2 regions of the Pseudoalteromonas sp. R86517 genome follow, and region 2 is predicted to be linked to the other one. Evidence: predicted binding sites of a transcription regulator. Region 2 holds the regulator's gene; the other holds the start of a gene.
The links. The regulator sigma-54, encoded in region 2, starts transcription at its own class of promoters, with help from an activator protein. The targets are predictions, from matches to a motif close to GTTGGCACGNNNNTNGNNT.
Positions count from the first base shown of each region.

Region 1: SJY38_RS17420 (hemerythrin domain-containing protein) is a predicted target of sigma-54. The motif match lies at 3,712-3,730, and genes of this name have one in related genera.

Region 1 covers NZ_JAXHCB010000003.1:143,484-151,010, forward strand. Annotated here, with positions in the region: gene SJY38_RS17400 (transposase) at 1-401, opposite strand, end outside; gene SJY38_RS17405 (tetratricopeptide repeat-containing diguanylate cyclase) at 724-2,631, shown strand; gene SJY38_RS17410 (DUF6500 family protein) at 2,642-2,860, opposite strand; gene SJY38_RS17415 (hypothetical protein) at 2,887-3,144, opposite strand; gene SJY38_RS17420 (hemerythrin domain-containing protein) at 3,770-4,195, shown strand; gene SJY38_RS17425 (hypothetical protein) at 4,280-4,693, opposite strand; gene SJY38_RS17430 (TonB-dependent receptor) at 5,041-7,395, shown strand; gene SJY38_RS17435 (FAD-dependent oxidoreductase) at 7,412-7,527, shown strand, end outside.
Region 2 covers NZ_JAXHCB010000001.1:277,963-285,489, forward strand. Annotated here, with positions in the region: gene SJY38_RS01240 (HPr family phosphocarrier protein) at 206-478, opposite strand; gene rapZ (RNase adapter RapZ) at 519-1,364, opposite strand; gene SJY38_RS01250 (PTS sugar transporter subunit IIA) at 1,384-1,836, opposite strand; gene hpf (ribosome hibernation promoting factor) at 1,841-2,128, opposite strand; gene SJY38_RS01260 (RNA polymerase factor sigma-54) at 2,156-3,655, opposite strand; gene lptB (LPS export ABC transporter ATP-binding protein) at 3,725-4,450, opposite strand; gene lptA (lipopolysaccharide transport periplasmic protein LptA) at 4,447-4,995, opposite strand; gene lptC (LPS export ABC transporter periplasmic protein LptC) at 4,985-5,539, opposite strand; gene kdsC (3-deoxy-manno-octulosonate-8-phosphatase KdsC) at 5,536-6,087, opposite strand; partial or broken gene SJY38_RS01285 (KpsF/GutQ family sugar-phosphate isomerase) at 6,088-7,058, opposite strand; gene SJY38_RS01290 (calcium/sodium antiporter) at 7,061-7,527, opposite strand, start outside.

The sequences.
Region 1 (7,527 bases), on a different contig from region 2:
CTTAAGCGTTCTCGATACAGCTCTAGGCTCTCGTTTAAAAACCAATGTTCGGTAGCCGATAACTTCTCACCGCGTATAAATTTATGCGTGATAGCGGTGCCTTTAAAAAGCTTGTGCCAACGAATTGCTATTGCTTTGTCGTTTAACCTATTAGCTTTTTTATCATCTACATACAACACAATATGTGTATGATTACTCATAACTGCGTATGCACAAACATCTATACAAAATACCTTTGCAAGGCTGATAAGCTTATCCTCTACCCACCCTCTTCTATGCGCGTAATTTTGTCCTGTAAAAGGGTCTTCACCACACAAATATGCCCGGCGAACACAACGTGAAATACAGTGATAATATTTTGTATCTGCCAAACTTATTTGGCGCTTTCGAGCAATAGCCATAACACAACCCTGTTTATTATTTGAGCTAAAGCGTAGTCCTAGCTTGTGTTTTATACAACTATTTTGATGGGTGTCAAAGTTATGTTTTAAATGGGTGTCATGATTATTTCATTTTTTATTATTTGTGTTTTGATGGGTGTCATAGTTATGTTTTAAATGGGTGTCATCATTATTTTAATAATGCTTTTCATACTTATTTACTAGAAAGTGGAGTTTTTAAAGGGATGTGGTGGTGTATTCCCAATAAAGCATTAACTTGTTATTCACAAGCAATGCTATAGTTAGTTATATCGTTTTGGGTGTTGATTCAGTAAAAAAATAAATGACGAACAATATAATAATAAAAATCAATATAGTGTGGTTTCGCTTTTTTGTGCTCCTGTTATTTTTACTACCAAGTAGTGCTACATTTGCCAATAGCTCTTCACTAACTTCATCTGATATAAAATCAATCCAAAGCCTGCTTAGTGATATTAAAGCCAACAAGCTAGATTACCTTTTACACCAAAAACAACTAACCCACGCTTATAATGTCACTAAACATACAAAGCATAAACAGTTGCACCTTGAAGCGGCTGCCTTATATTCAGAGCTACTTTTTCGACAAGAACAATACACCGCGCTAGGTACCCATTTGCTAATGTATTTAAAGAGTACTGAGCTTGTAACATATAAAAACAGTCACTTACTATTTTTAGAGGCTCAGCTTAAGCTTTTCGCAATTAACAAAGAGTTAAGTAATGCGCAATCGCTTGCTAATCAACTGCAAACGCAGGTAAAACAGCTTTCTCCTAACGAACAAATCATTGTTTTTCGGGCTATAGCCTATTACTACACCGAAACCGACGAACTTAAAAAAACGCTAAGTGCGGCGTTAACAGGTTTAGAGCTTGCCATAAAAGAAGAAGACATAGCCTCGCAGGGCTACTTTTTTAGAAAAATTGCCGACGCTTACAACTACCTCTACAAAGATGATAAAGAAAAAGCCATTTATTACGCCCAAAAAGCGGTAGATGCCTACGAGCAAACAAGCGACGGCCTATTTACCGCTAAAGCTTATTGGAGTTTAGGAAACGTATTACTTGAGGTCGGTCAGCCTAAAAACGCGCTTGTATACTTAAATAAAGCGCTGGCTTATTTTAGCAAAGTTAATATGAAAAAAGGTTTAGCCTTCGCTCAATATTCTATTGCAAATATTCAATACCTGCAGGGTAATTACGATACGGCTTTAATGCTTACAAACAAAAACATTGCACTTGCAAGCTCTGCCGGCATTAACGACATGCATTTAGCATCAATGATTTTATTATCAGACATCTACACAAAACAAAATTTATTAAATAAAGCCAACCAAGTAAACGACGAAGTATTTTTAAACCTAGATAAATTTAGCCGCAGCATTTATAAGGCTGATTTTTTAAGCAAACGCTATAAATTAAAGCGCCAGCTTAACTTCACCGAAGATGCATTTAAAGCAATTGAAGATGAGCTGGCTTATACAATAAAACACTACGAAGCCACCAGCGAAACCAATATAAAAACCTTGCAAGTAAAATTTGAAGTAAAAGAAAAAGAAGACAAAATTTTACAGCTAGAATACGAAAAAGACATAAACAAACTGCAGGCAACAGAAGAACACCAGCAAAAAATAATTTGGCGCTTAAGTGCCTCAATTGCCTTTATTTTAGTCATCGTGTCGCTATTTTTATTTTACCGCCAAATGCGCCAACGTAAAAAATACCATGCTATAGCATTAACCGACTACCTAACTAACAGCTTAAATCGGCGTGGCATTTTGCAAAAAGCAAATGAGTGTTTATCCCAGCAGAGCCTAGCAATAGTCATCGTTGATTTAGATTACTTTAAAGCTATTAACGACAAATTTGGCCACGATATAGGAGATTTAGTACTTATAAAATTTGCTCAAGCAGCAAAAGACACACTAAGTACTAACGATAAGTTTGGGCGCTATGGCGGCGAAGAGTGGCTATTTGTTTTAAAAACGCAAAATCGCGATAAAATAAACAACTTTTTTGAAAATCTTGAAAATAAGTTAGCGCAGTACTGCAGTCATATTGAGGCATTGCCAAGTAAAACACACGTTACCTTTAGTGCTGGCGTGGCAATAAGTGATGCTAAAAGCGACTCACTCAGCGAGCTAATTAAACGTGCAGACCAACAACTTTATAAAGCAAAAGAAAATGGCAGAAACCAAATAGCAATCGCGTAAATATACGTTATTAGTCACCTTCAATAATCATTTGTTTTATTTTTATCGCTTTTTCAAAGTGATCTAACTTATGGGTGTGTATCCACCACGTAGCGGCTTGCATCAGCAGCTCTGGATTGTCGTTTTTATTTGCAAAAAAAGCGTAAAAAGAAAGGCCTACGTTTTCGCCTTTGGCTGCTATTTTTTTATCGCATACAGCTATAATTTTTGCTTTTAGTTCTTCCTGCATACATACCTTATTTAATTGTATTTTAATTATCTAAATATACCGTTTAAAAAACTAACAATTAGCTGTAAAAGACTTCTATCAACAATACTATGATTCTCAAACTCTTTATTAGGCGTATTTACTTTTGTAGCTTTGCATTCATTATTTAGCGGCTCATTTTTATGTATATTGGTTTCATAAGCTATATCAGCTTGCTCCATACATTTTGCAGAGCCCGCATAAGGCTTTGCCGCACAGCCAGTTAAAAATATACACAATGAAAATACAATTAAAAACGCTTTCATATTCAATCCTATTGTACGCATCCTTGTGCTTAAAATTATAGCTGTAAGTTTGCTTACTTAGGCGGCTATTAAAACAAGTAGATCAATAAAAAACACACCAACTTCATCAAAAAAAGTGTCGCCTTTAGCATCCTTTTTATTTGAGTGCTTACACATTCATTGAAAACCTCTGAGCTTGTTTTAGCGCCATTTAGCTCAGTCATTTCTGCCTCTTGTATGCATACACGTCCTTCGGAATGCTCGGCTGTACTACATGCACTTAATAACGCGCACAGTAATAATGCTGTAGTGGGGCTTTTTAAGTTCATCCTTAAACTATCCTAATATCTAAAGTTTTATAAAAATATAGGTAAGGCAAGTATGTACAGCTTGTACCCAAATAATGCGCTACTTTACCACCTCAATAAAATACCCAACCAGTAAAAATATGTAAGCTTATGTAGCGTCAAAAGCAATCACCTCTTTTAATCTGAAAAAATTGCAGCTGTTTATGTGTAAAAGTTACAGAGCAACGCCATCCAAACCAACCAAAAGTACATTAAAGTCAATTATATCAACATATTAAAATCTGGCACTGCGCTTGCTTTTTAAAAGTTTATAAAGTAATTACAGCAAGGAAAGAGTTATGAATATTTTTGAAGCGCTACGTCACGACCACGATAAACAACGCGAGTTAGTAGATGCCCTTATTCAAACGCACGGCGATACGCAGCAGCGCCACAAGCTAATGGACGAGCTAAAAACCGAATTAGAAGATCACGCAAAATTTGAAGAGCGTTATTTTTATAACCCACTTATGTTTGACGATTTAACGCACGAAAAAGCACGCCACAGCGTTGCTGAACACCATGAAATTGACGAATTAATAGAACAACTTGAAGACACCGAAATGAGCTCATCTGCTTGGTTAGTTGCAGCTAAAAAGTTGCACCATTTAGTGCATCATCATTTAAGTGAAGAAGAACATGAAGTATTTCAATTAGCGGGTAAAGCCCTAACCGAAGGACAAAAAGAAAGCCTAGCTAAACAGTATAACGATGCCATGCATTAGTTATTAATTAAACCGACTTCCATACACTCCCTTGTGTACTTATTGGTTATAAGCCGTATGGCTTATAACCTTTTTTTTGCAGCGCTACTTAATGGTAAATTTAACGTCTTGCTCGCGTAACACATACAGTGCAAAACACGCTGCCCACATTGGCCACGCTGTAAAAAACAATAAGTTATTAAAGCCATCAATATACTGATTATAAGATGAAAGCGTTGATAGGCCGTGCATTACAAATATAACGCCATAAGTAAGGCGCTTTTTAATACCCACTAAAAAAGCCAACACTAAAATAAGCTGTAACGCCCCCAGTACATAAGCAACCACATCTGTAGAGCCGCTAATACCATAAAAATGCTCAAAAATTCGAGCGCTATGCCCAGGGTTAACAAACTTATCAAACGTCCACATAATCATTACAATAAATACGCCTAGGCGTAGCGAAAAAAGCGACCACTGCAAACGATTTTGAAAGTCAGTACCTGTTGTACCAGTCATAAAATTTCCTTAAAACTAAATAATTTAATGTTGAAACTAGCAAGACCGCTCAACACATATTTTATTTCATCTTAATGTATAATTTTTTAATAAATTCGGTGCCCTGCTTTTGGTTTGTTTGCGTATAAAACCGCTATTTATAAATTACGACCTATTATGGCAATAACTAACTACAGTATTTGTAAAACAAAAACATAGTGCCTAAAACTGAATAACGCTTTTGAGCAATGTGCTAAGCTTTTAACGTTTCATTCTAAAAAACAAAAAGAATTAATATTTACTGAAAGTTATTCACAATGCTGCAGGTCTTTATTGCCACATTCACACTAACCAAAATGAGAACCCTTTTGAAACATTCATATTTGGCACTTTTTATAGCCGCTTCACTCACACCTAATTTTTATGCTCATGCGGCACAATCTGCAGCTAATACCGACTCAATTGAACGTATTGAAGTAGCAGGCCAAACGATTAAATCTCAAGGGCTTTCTGTAAAAGATGCCACTATTAACGGCCCCTTCGGCGACAACCTTGCACTGCAAGACATAGCACGCTCAGTAACGCCTATTTCAAGCGAGTTAATAGAGCAACTAAATATTACTACCCTACAAGACGTACTAGCCGTAAGCCCAAACACATACTCTGCAAGTGGCTTTGGTGCACCCAGCTTACCTACTATTCGTGGCCAACTGGGTGAGCTTTTTCAAGATGGTACACGCCGCCAAGCAGGTAATAATGGCTTTGGCGTGCCGTTATCGTTCAATTCTGTAGAACAAATAGATGTAGTAAAAGGCGCACCGCCGGTTTTATTTGGCTCAAGCCAACGTAACGGTGGTTTTGTAAATTTACACTCAAAGACTGCCTCTACAGATGAAAGTAAAGGTAAAGTTAAACTCTCAGCGGGGCGATGGGATCAATACAGTGCGCAAGTAGATTACACTGCCCCCATTATAAAAGATAAAGTGGGGCTTAGAGTAAGTTACGAGCACCTCGATGAAGGCAGCTACTACGATTACTCAGGTACAAAAAGCGACAGTTTATTTGCAGCACTACGCATATTGCCCGATGATAAAAGCAGTTGGGATATTAACTTTGAGCTATACCAAGTTGAATTTACCGACAACGCTGGTATTAACCGCCCTACCCAAGCCTTAATTGATGATGGCCTTTATATTACCGGCCAAGGCGTGCAAGCCAATGGTAGTACCGTACCAGCAGCGGGTTCAATTGTATCGCCTACTGGGCAAGTAAAAATAGATCGCAGCACCGTACTTACCGACCTTGATAACCAAAACGAAGCTACAACTTATTTAATTCACAGCATTTATAAGCGCGAGCTAAGTGCTAATGCCTCACTTAAAAACATTACGTATTTTCAGCATTTACAGCGTGAAGAAATAGCCCAAAACAGCTTTGTAGAAATTATAGACGGCGCTGATACAGCGCAAAACCGTACTGAGCTTACTTACCGCTGGAACAGTGACCAGCAAACAATTTTTGCTTTTGACGTACGCTATAACAAAGTACTTGGCTACAGCCAATTTACTACCGAGGCCGATTTACCTATTGATTTAACTGGCCCACTTTCAAACCGCCGCATTCCCTTAACCGATGCACAAAAAGCACGTTTAGTAGAGCTAAGCCCAGGTGTATTTGTATCGCCTGGTGGTCAATACGATTTAGATAACGATGGCAGCGGCGACTTTAACCTATCAGACACCACCGATTCACGTTCATGGCAAACAGGGCTTGCTATTCAGCAAGATTCAGATTGGGGCGATAAACTTCATACCAGTGCGGGCTACCGCGTTGACTTTTACGATGTAGAAGCAAACGACCCTATTGCACCACAAGGTCAAGTTGCCGCAAGCGACAGCATTAACGAAATACTGCATTCTGGCCAAGTTAGCTTTAATTACAAATTAAATAGTGATTACACCACTTATGGTGCAGCAAGTTATAACGAAGCAACATCAAACAGTATGGCTGGCGGTACATCACTTGGCGGCGATAACACAATTAGCGCACAAAATTTTGCAACCGAAAACACCTTAGTTGAGTTTGGCTTAAAGTACGCCCCAACCGACAGAGACTGGTACGCTGATGGCGCGGTATTTAGCCAGCGCCGTAGTTTACGTAATCGCGACGGCAGCAATACAGGTATTCGTACTACAGGTTTTGAAAGCCAAGTATTTTACGATGCCTACCCATATTGGCTAAGTGCGGGTTACAGCTACATAGACGCTCGTTACGACAATTCTGCAAGCAGTCAAGATTCTGCTCAAGTAATCGATGCGTTTGACAATTCACGCCCAGATATTATTGCAGGTACCGGCGTTGGCGCACCAAGTTTTACCGCGTTTGCACCTTCAAACCGCCAAGTTCAGGGCATTCCTGAGCAATCGTTCAGTTTTAACGGAAATTATTCAATTAATTCGAAATGGCAAATGGGTTTTTCAGGTCTATATACAAAGAGTTACCCATTAGACTTTTTAGCAACAGTTAAAATTCGTGATCAATACACGCTAAACGTTAATACTAGCTACGCATTTACGCCTAGGACTAAGTTGCGATTAGATGTAAACAATGTCACTAATCAAAAAAACTGGCGCCCAGTATTTGAAGGGGGTTACTTTGGCGCAACATTGGCATTCCCTGAACTGCCAATAAACGCAAAATTAACACTAACCCATAATTTTTAAGAGCGGTTGAGAGAACATGATTAAAAAACTATTTTTGGTATTGATTGCAGCAGCGGCTATAGGCTTGTTCTTTCACTTTAATTTACACCAGTTACTTACGCTTGAAGGCTTAAAAGGCTCGATGGATCAATT
Region 2 (7,527 bases):
CACTGTCATTTTCTTTATTTTTTGTGCTAAACCCAATGCTGGGGCTAAATTAGTGTTTAAAATTAAGTAACCAAATTTAGCAGGGGCATGGCTTTATTACCTTAAATTAAAGCACTAAATTAGGCGAGTCGGAATACCCTAACTTACTAAATCTTTATAGTTCAGCCTGATAAGACTTTAACTTATAAGGCTATGGTGCTTTAAGTTATTCTTGTTCGTTAAATCGTTGTGCAATTAATTGCCCAACCGCATGCAAAGCTTGCTCTGAATCAGGGCCTTCACAGACTACTTTAACTTCTTTACCTTTACTGCTTTCAAGTAGCATTAAAGCTAATACGCTGTCGCCTGCGGCTTCTTTATCATCTTGGTGTAAGGTGATTTTAGCATCAAACTGCACAGCTAATTGCGCAAGGACCGTTGCCGCTCTGGCGTGTAAGCCTAATTTATTTTTTATTAAAAATGTGTCTTCACAGCGCATAAATTACTATACCTAAACTGAACAGGTTATTATTTTAAGGTTACTTTTCTTGCTCACGATGACGAATTTTGACATTCGGATGCGTCATAGCAAAGCTCTCACCAATGGCTTGCGCTAAATAAACCGAGCGATGTTGACCACCAGTACAGCCAATTGCAATAGTGAGGTAACTACGGTTATTGCGCTCTAAGTGTGGCAGCCAAGTTTGTACAAAGGTTTGAATTTGCCAAGTGAATTTTTGCACTATGCTGTGATTTGCCAAAAAATCTTTTACTGGTTGATCAAGGCCCGTAAGCGGTTTAAGTTCAGGCTCCCAGTGGGGGTTTGGCAAAAAGCGAGCATCAAAAACATAATCAGCTTCTTTAGGTATGCCGTGTTTAAAGCCAAACGATTCAAACGTTACAATAAGTTGCTTATCTTTTTTACCCAGTATTTTTTCGCGAATTGACTCTGCTAATTGGTGCACACTTAAATCGGTGGTATCTAGCATAAAGTCAGCGCGCGTTACGAGTACATCAAGCAGTTCTTTTTCTTTTTTTATTGCTAAATCAAGCGGCAGCGAATCGATGGATAAAGGGTGTAATCTGCGTGTTTCTGAAAAACGTTTGATCAGTGTTTGATCATCACTATCTAAATAAAACAGTGTGGGTTTAGCAAAGTCAGGAAGGTACTCGAGAATATCGTTAAATTCGTCTTGTTCTTTGGGGATATTACGAACATCTATACTAACGGCTATTTTGTCATAGTTATCTGAAACACTTCGCACTAAAGAGGGCAGTAAGTTGACCGGAATATTATCTACGCAATAATAGCCTAAATCTTCAACCACGCGTAAAGCAACCGACTTACCTGAACCAGAACGGCCGCTTATGATAATTAACTCCATTTATAGCCCTTAGTATTTACTACGATTGATCAACAATTACTTGATAAAGCTCTGCATCGGTTTTAGCACTACGCAGCTGTTTACAAAATTCTTTGTTGCTCAGTTTATCAGCTATGGTTGCCAGAGTCTTTAGGTGCTGTTGGTTATCGCCATCTGGTACGATGAGTGCAACAAAAATATCAACAGGGCAGTTATCAATAGCATCAAAGTTAACAGGCGTGTCGCTAACAAGTACTAAAGCCAGCGGCTCTTCTACGCCACCCATTCTGCCATGAGGAATGGCGATACCCCGGCCAATACCAGTACTGCCTAGCTTTTCTCTGCTTGCCAGCGCATTAAGAATATCTTGTTGTGGTAAGTAGGGGAGCTTTTCATGAGCAAGCTCACTGATAAACTCTAAAATTCTTTTTTTACTACTAAAAAGGACCGCAGCTTTGCTGCAGTCCTGGCATACTAATGTACTTAATTTCATAATATTAGTGTCTAGCAAGCTTCTCTTTATGTTTTATGACTTGACGATCGAGCTTGTCAATCAACGAGTCTATAGCGGCATACATATCTTGGTGCTCTGTTGAGGCAAATAAATCTGCGCCACTTACATGAATAGTCGCTTCTGCTTTTTGGTTGAGTTTTTCTACATCGAGAATGACATGCACATTGCTAATATGATCTGAGTGCCTTTCTAGCTTTGCAAATTTATTATTTACATAGTCTCTAAGTGAATCAGTTACTTCTACGTGACGACCAGTTAGGTTTAGTTGCATAAGCATTTCCTCTTTGTTTTTTACGTCTTATATCAAACTCTTTCTCTGATTTGACGGTGGAATAGCTAGCGATTCACGGTATTTTGCTATTGTGCGTCTAGCTACTTTAATTCCTTGCTCTGCCAATATATCCGCAATTTTACTATCACTCAATGGTTTAGCTGAGTTTTCCGCGGCAATTAGCTTTTTAATTAGGGCACGTATTGCGGTTGATGAACACTCTCCGCCGTTTTCTGTGCTTACGTGGCTTGAGAAAAAATACTTAAGCTCAAAAATACCACGTGGCGTATGCATATATTTTTGTGTTGTAACACGCGAAATTGTCGATTCATGCATTTCTACCATCTCAGCAACATCGTTTAAAACCATTGGCTTCATGGCTTCTGGGCCATGTTCAAAAAATGCCTGTTGCTGTTTTACAATACAGTTTGTTACCTTAAGCAGCGTGTCGTTTCTGCTTTCAAGGCTTTTTATAAACCATTTAGCTTCTTGTAAGTGAGAACGAATAAACTGGCTATCACCACTTGATTTTACGGTACGTGACATAGCCGCGTACTGACTATTTACGCGTATTTTTGGCATGCTATCTGGGTTTAGCTCTACCACCCAGCGGCCTTTTATTTTTTTAACCGACACATCCGGTATTACATACTCCGACTCTTCCCTTACTATTGTATCTGCAGGTTTTGGGTTGAGGGTATGTATTAGGGTCATGACCTCTTTAAGCTCGTCTTCTTTAAGCTTAGTCTTTTTCATTAATGTACGATAGTCGCGTGCCGCTAATAGATCAATGTGATCGGTTAAGATCATTTTTGTTTGTTCTATAAAAGGGGTGTCTTTATCAAACTGGTTTAGCTGAATGCACAAGCACTCTTGTAAACTGCGCGCGGCTATACCTACAGGGTCAAATAGCTGAATACGTTTTAAAACGGCTTCTATTTCATCAAGTTCAACTTCAACTTCGTCATCGTTTTCTTGGTTAAAGCTTTCTAAAATTTCTTCGCAACTTAGCGTTAAAATACCCGAGTCATCTACAGCTTCTACAATGGCAATAGCAATGGCTTCGTCAGTTGGGCTAAAAGGAGTAAGCTGAAGCTGCCACATTAAATACTCATGTAGCGTTTCAGTAGAGGCACCTTGATAAATAGACTCATCTTCTGGCATTGGGCCTGAGGATGCAGCAGGGGCTGCGCTCATGTACTCATCCCAAGTTACATCCATTGCCATATCATCGCTAACGGTGTCTTTATTTAAAGCTTCGCCACTGTCTTGCTCGTACTCGCTGGTTGTATCGTCAGCCGATGCGCTTACGGTTACATCATCCGTATCTGCTTTTTGTTCATTTTTTCCAGCCGACTCTTCCGTGTAATCTTGCTCTTCTACTTCTAATAGCGGGTTGCTATCAAGTGCTTCTTGTATTTCTTGCTGGAGATCCAATGTACTGAGCTGCAGCAAGCGAATCGCTTGTTGCAATTGTGGAGTCATTGTAAGTTGCTGGCCCATGCGCAGCTGTAATGATTGCCTCATGTATCTCTAACAATCCTTTTATGTTGTTATAATTAATATTAGCAGATGCTTGTAGGTGTGGCTTAAATGTTACAGCCTAAATTGCTCGCCTAAATAAACATCGCGTACAGTTTTGTCATTTAATACGTGTTCTGGGGTGCCAGATGCAATTAGCTCCCCATGAGAAACAATGTAGGCTTTTTCACAAACATCAAGGGTTTCTCTTACATTGTGATCGGTAATTAATACGCCAATGCCACGGTTTTTAAGATGCTCTATTATTTTCTTTATATCTAACACTGAAATCGGATCAACACCAGCAAAAGGCTCATCCAATAAAATAAATTTAGGGTTTGCTGCCAGTGCTCTGGCAATTTCTACACGGCGGCGTTCACCACCAGAAAGCGCCATACCTTGGCTATCGCGAATATGCTGAATACTAAATTCATCAAGTAAGTTGTTAAGCGTTTCTTCTCGTGCGGCTTTATTGAGCTCTTTACGCGTTTCTAAAATAGCCATTAAGTTTTGATAAACTGTCAGCTTTCTAAATATTGATGACTCTTGCGGCAAATAGCCAATGCCTAAGCGGGCGCGGCTGTGCATAGGTAATAACGTAATGTCGTTATCATCAATAGAAATTTTACCTTTGTCGCTAGGTACTAACCCTACAATCATGTAAAAGGTGGTGGTTTTACCTGCGCCATTAGGGCCCAATAAGCCAACAATGCTGCCGGCTTCTACTTCAAGGCCTACATTTTTTACAACTTGGCGGCCTTTATAGCTTTTTGCTAATAGTTCTGCTTTTAAGGTGCTCATGGTTGACCTTCGTTACCTGTTTTTTCTTTAATTTTTGCTTCAACAGGCACTAAAATTGTATGGACACGATCCGTAGAGTTTTCGTCTTTTTCTGCGCTAATAAGCTGCTGCTGCATGTCGTAGGTAATACTTTTAGCATTAATTTTTTGACCGGCTTGTGCGACTTCAGCATCGCCAACAAGCGTTAAAAAGCGCTTTGCTACGTCGTAACGTACTTCGTTTGCGCTGGCACTCATTACGGTACCGTCGTCTTGTTTTTCTTCGAAGTAGGCTGGGCTGCCAGTGGCAATAAGGAGTTGTTTGTTATCCCCTAAGTCTTCACGTTTATGTACTTCGAGTCGGTCGGCTGTAATTTTGCGATTACCATGCACAATTTCGACGTTCTTTTCAAAAATACCTACGTTTTCTTTAAGTTGGCCTTCTTGACGGTCTGCACTAATAGAAATTTGATTTGCTGGCGGTTGAGCAGCAGGCTCAGCAGCAGAGGCGCTAAATGCAAGCATTAGCGATGGGATAATAAGTATTTTAGTGAGTTTATTGGTCATAATATATTGTTCGCGTATGGTTAATTAGTTTTATTACTTCGGTTTTTAAATCGGCTTCAAGGCCTTTACCGACAATTTTTAAATTAGGCCCAGTGACAACCACTGGCTGCTCAGAGCGCATTGTTAGCGCTTTAATGTCGACTTCGATGTTATCGGCATCGATGTTATCTATCATGGCGTTATCAACTAAATTTTTAGCAACCACATTGCCTTCTAAAATAAGTTGTTTATCTTCGTAAAGCGTTGCTTCGTCTGCATTTATTCGCCATGTTTGCTTTTCGTTATACAAGGTGAAAATAGGTTTTTCAAAAAACGTAAAACCAAGCTGTTGGTACAGCTCCATTTTAGCCGCTGTGACTTTATGGCTTATTTTGCCTTGCTCGTCATAGGCTGTTTGCTTAAGCTCTATAGCGGTGTAATCGGGCTTTGCAATTACTTCAGGTTCTTGCTCTGGCGCTACATTGGTTTGGGTAAAATAAGGGTACCAAAGCCAAACCATACAGCCGATGAATAACGCACTGAGTATAACGCGTGCTGCATTCATGAACTGGTGCCTTGTGTTGTAAGCGCTATGCCATTCTCTAGCATAAGTAAGTCTGTGAGCTCTCTAACGGCGCCAAAGCCGCCAGGCATTTGCGTAGTGTAATGCGATAAGCGCTTAATAAGCGGGTGCGCATCGTTTACTGCAACGGCAAAGCCAACGCGCTCCATTACTGGCATGTCAGGGCCATCGTCACCAATATAGGCTATTTGTTCATCAGTTAACTTTAAAGTGTTTTTGAGTTCTTGATAAGCAATAAGTTTGTCTTCTTGGCCTTGATAAATGTGCTGCACGGTTAAGCTGCTCATGCGAGTTTGTACTATTTCTGAGTGACGCCCCGTAATGACCGCAACTTCAAAACCGCTATTGATCAGCGCTTTAATGCCAAAACCATCTTTTGTATTAAATGCTTTTAATTCTTCGCCTTGGTTACCGAGGTAAATTCGGCCATCAGAAAATACACCATCAATGTCGCATATGAGTAGTTTTACTTTTTTGGCGCGTGCTTTGGCATCATCGCTTAGCGGTTGATAGAGATCTTCAAATTGCATTTATAATACTCCTGCTTTTAAGAGGTCTTGCATATTTAAGGCGCCTATTGGCTGGTTTTTATCATTGACCACAATTAAACCATTAATACGTTTGTTTTCCATTATGTTTAGGGCTTCAGCTGCAAGTATATCGGCCGTGGCAGTTGTGCATGATTTGGTCATAACTTGGCTAATAGCGGTGCTATGTATATCCACTCTTTGCTCTAAAATACGGCGTAAGTCACCGTCGGTAAAAAGGCCTGCAAGCTGTTGATTGTTATCTACAATAGCGGTCATGCCCAGCCCTTTTGCTGACATTTCTATTAACGCGTCTTTAATTGTTTTCGTTACACCTATAATAGGGGTGTTTGCGCCGCTGTGCATTACATCTTTTAAAGTGAGCAACAATCGCTTACCTAAACTGCCGCCAGGGTGAGAGAGTGCAAAGTCATCGGCGGTAAAGCCGCGTGCTTCTAAAAGCGCAACCGCCATTGCATCACCCATCGCTAAAGTGGCAGTGGTGCTTGCTGTAGGCGCTAAACCTAATAAACAGGCTTCTTGTTCTACTTTTATGCATACGTGCACATCGGCAAGTGTTGCCATAGTAGAGAGCGGGTTGCCTGTCATCGATATTATTTTTGCGCCAAGGCGTTTAAGCACCGGAATAATATTAAGTACTTCGCTGGTTTCGCCCGAGTTTGATATAAGCATAACCACGTCATTTTTGGTTATCATGCCTAAATCACCATGGCTTGCTTCGCCTGGGTGAACAAAAAAGCAGGGCTGCCTGTACTTGCAAGGGTAGCAGCAATTTTATTACCAATATGGCCTGATTTACCCATGCCAATAACAATAATGCGGCCTTGGCAATCAAACATGAGCTGACACGCACTATGAAAGTTTTCGTCAACATATTGTGTAATATCAGCAAGCGCTTGGCGTTCAATGTTTAATACGCGTAAACCTTGCTCTATAAAATTTAGTTGTGCCATTGTTACCCTACTTGACTAAAAATATAACCTTGGTACGCCAAAAATGCGATGAGTAATAGGCCACCTTCTACTCTATTGATACGCTGAGAACCTCTAAAGTTCAATGACATAATAATAAGCGCAAGCGTAGCACCTAACATAATAAGTATGTCGCGGTTTGCAAGTGACGGGTCAACCACTGATGGGTTAATAATACCTGCAAGCGGTAATACCGCTAAAATATTAAATATATTTGAGCCCACAATATTACCTAGGGCTAAATCATCTTCGTTTTTAAGTACACCCGCTACAGAAGCTGCAAGTTCAGGCAAGCTTGTGCCAATGGCGATAATGGTTAAGCCAATTACTAAGTCGCTTAAACCAAAGTATTTAGCAATATCGACTGCTGAACCAACTAAAAAGTGTGAGCTAACAGGCAATAAAACCATGCCGACAATTAGCCATAAAACGGCTTTTTTAGTTGGTACAT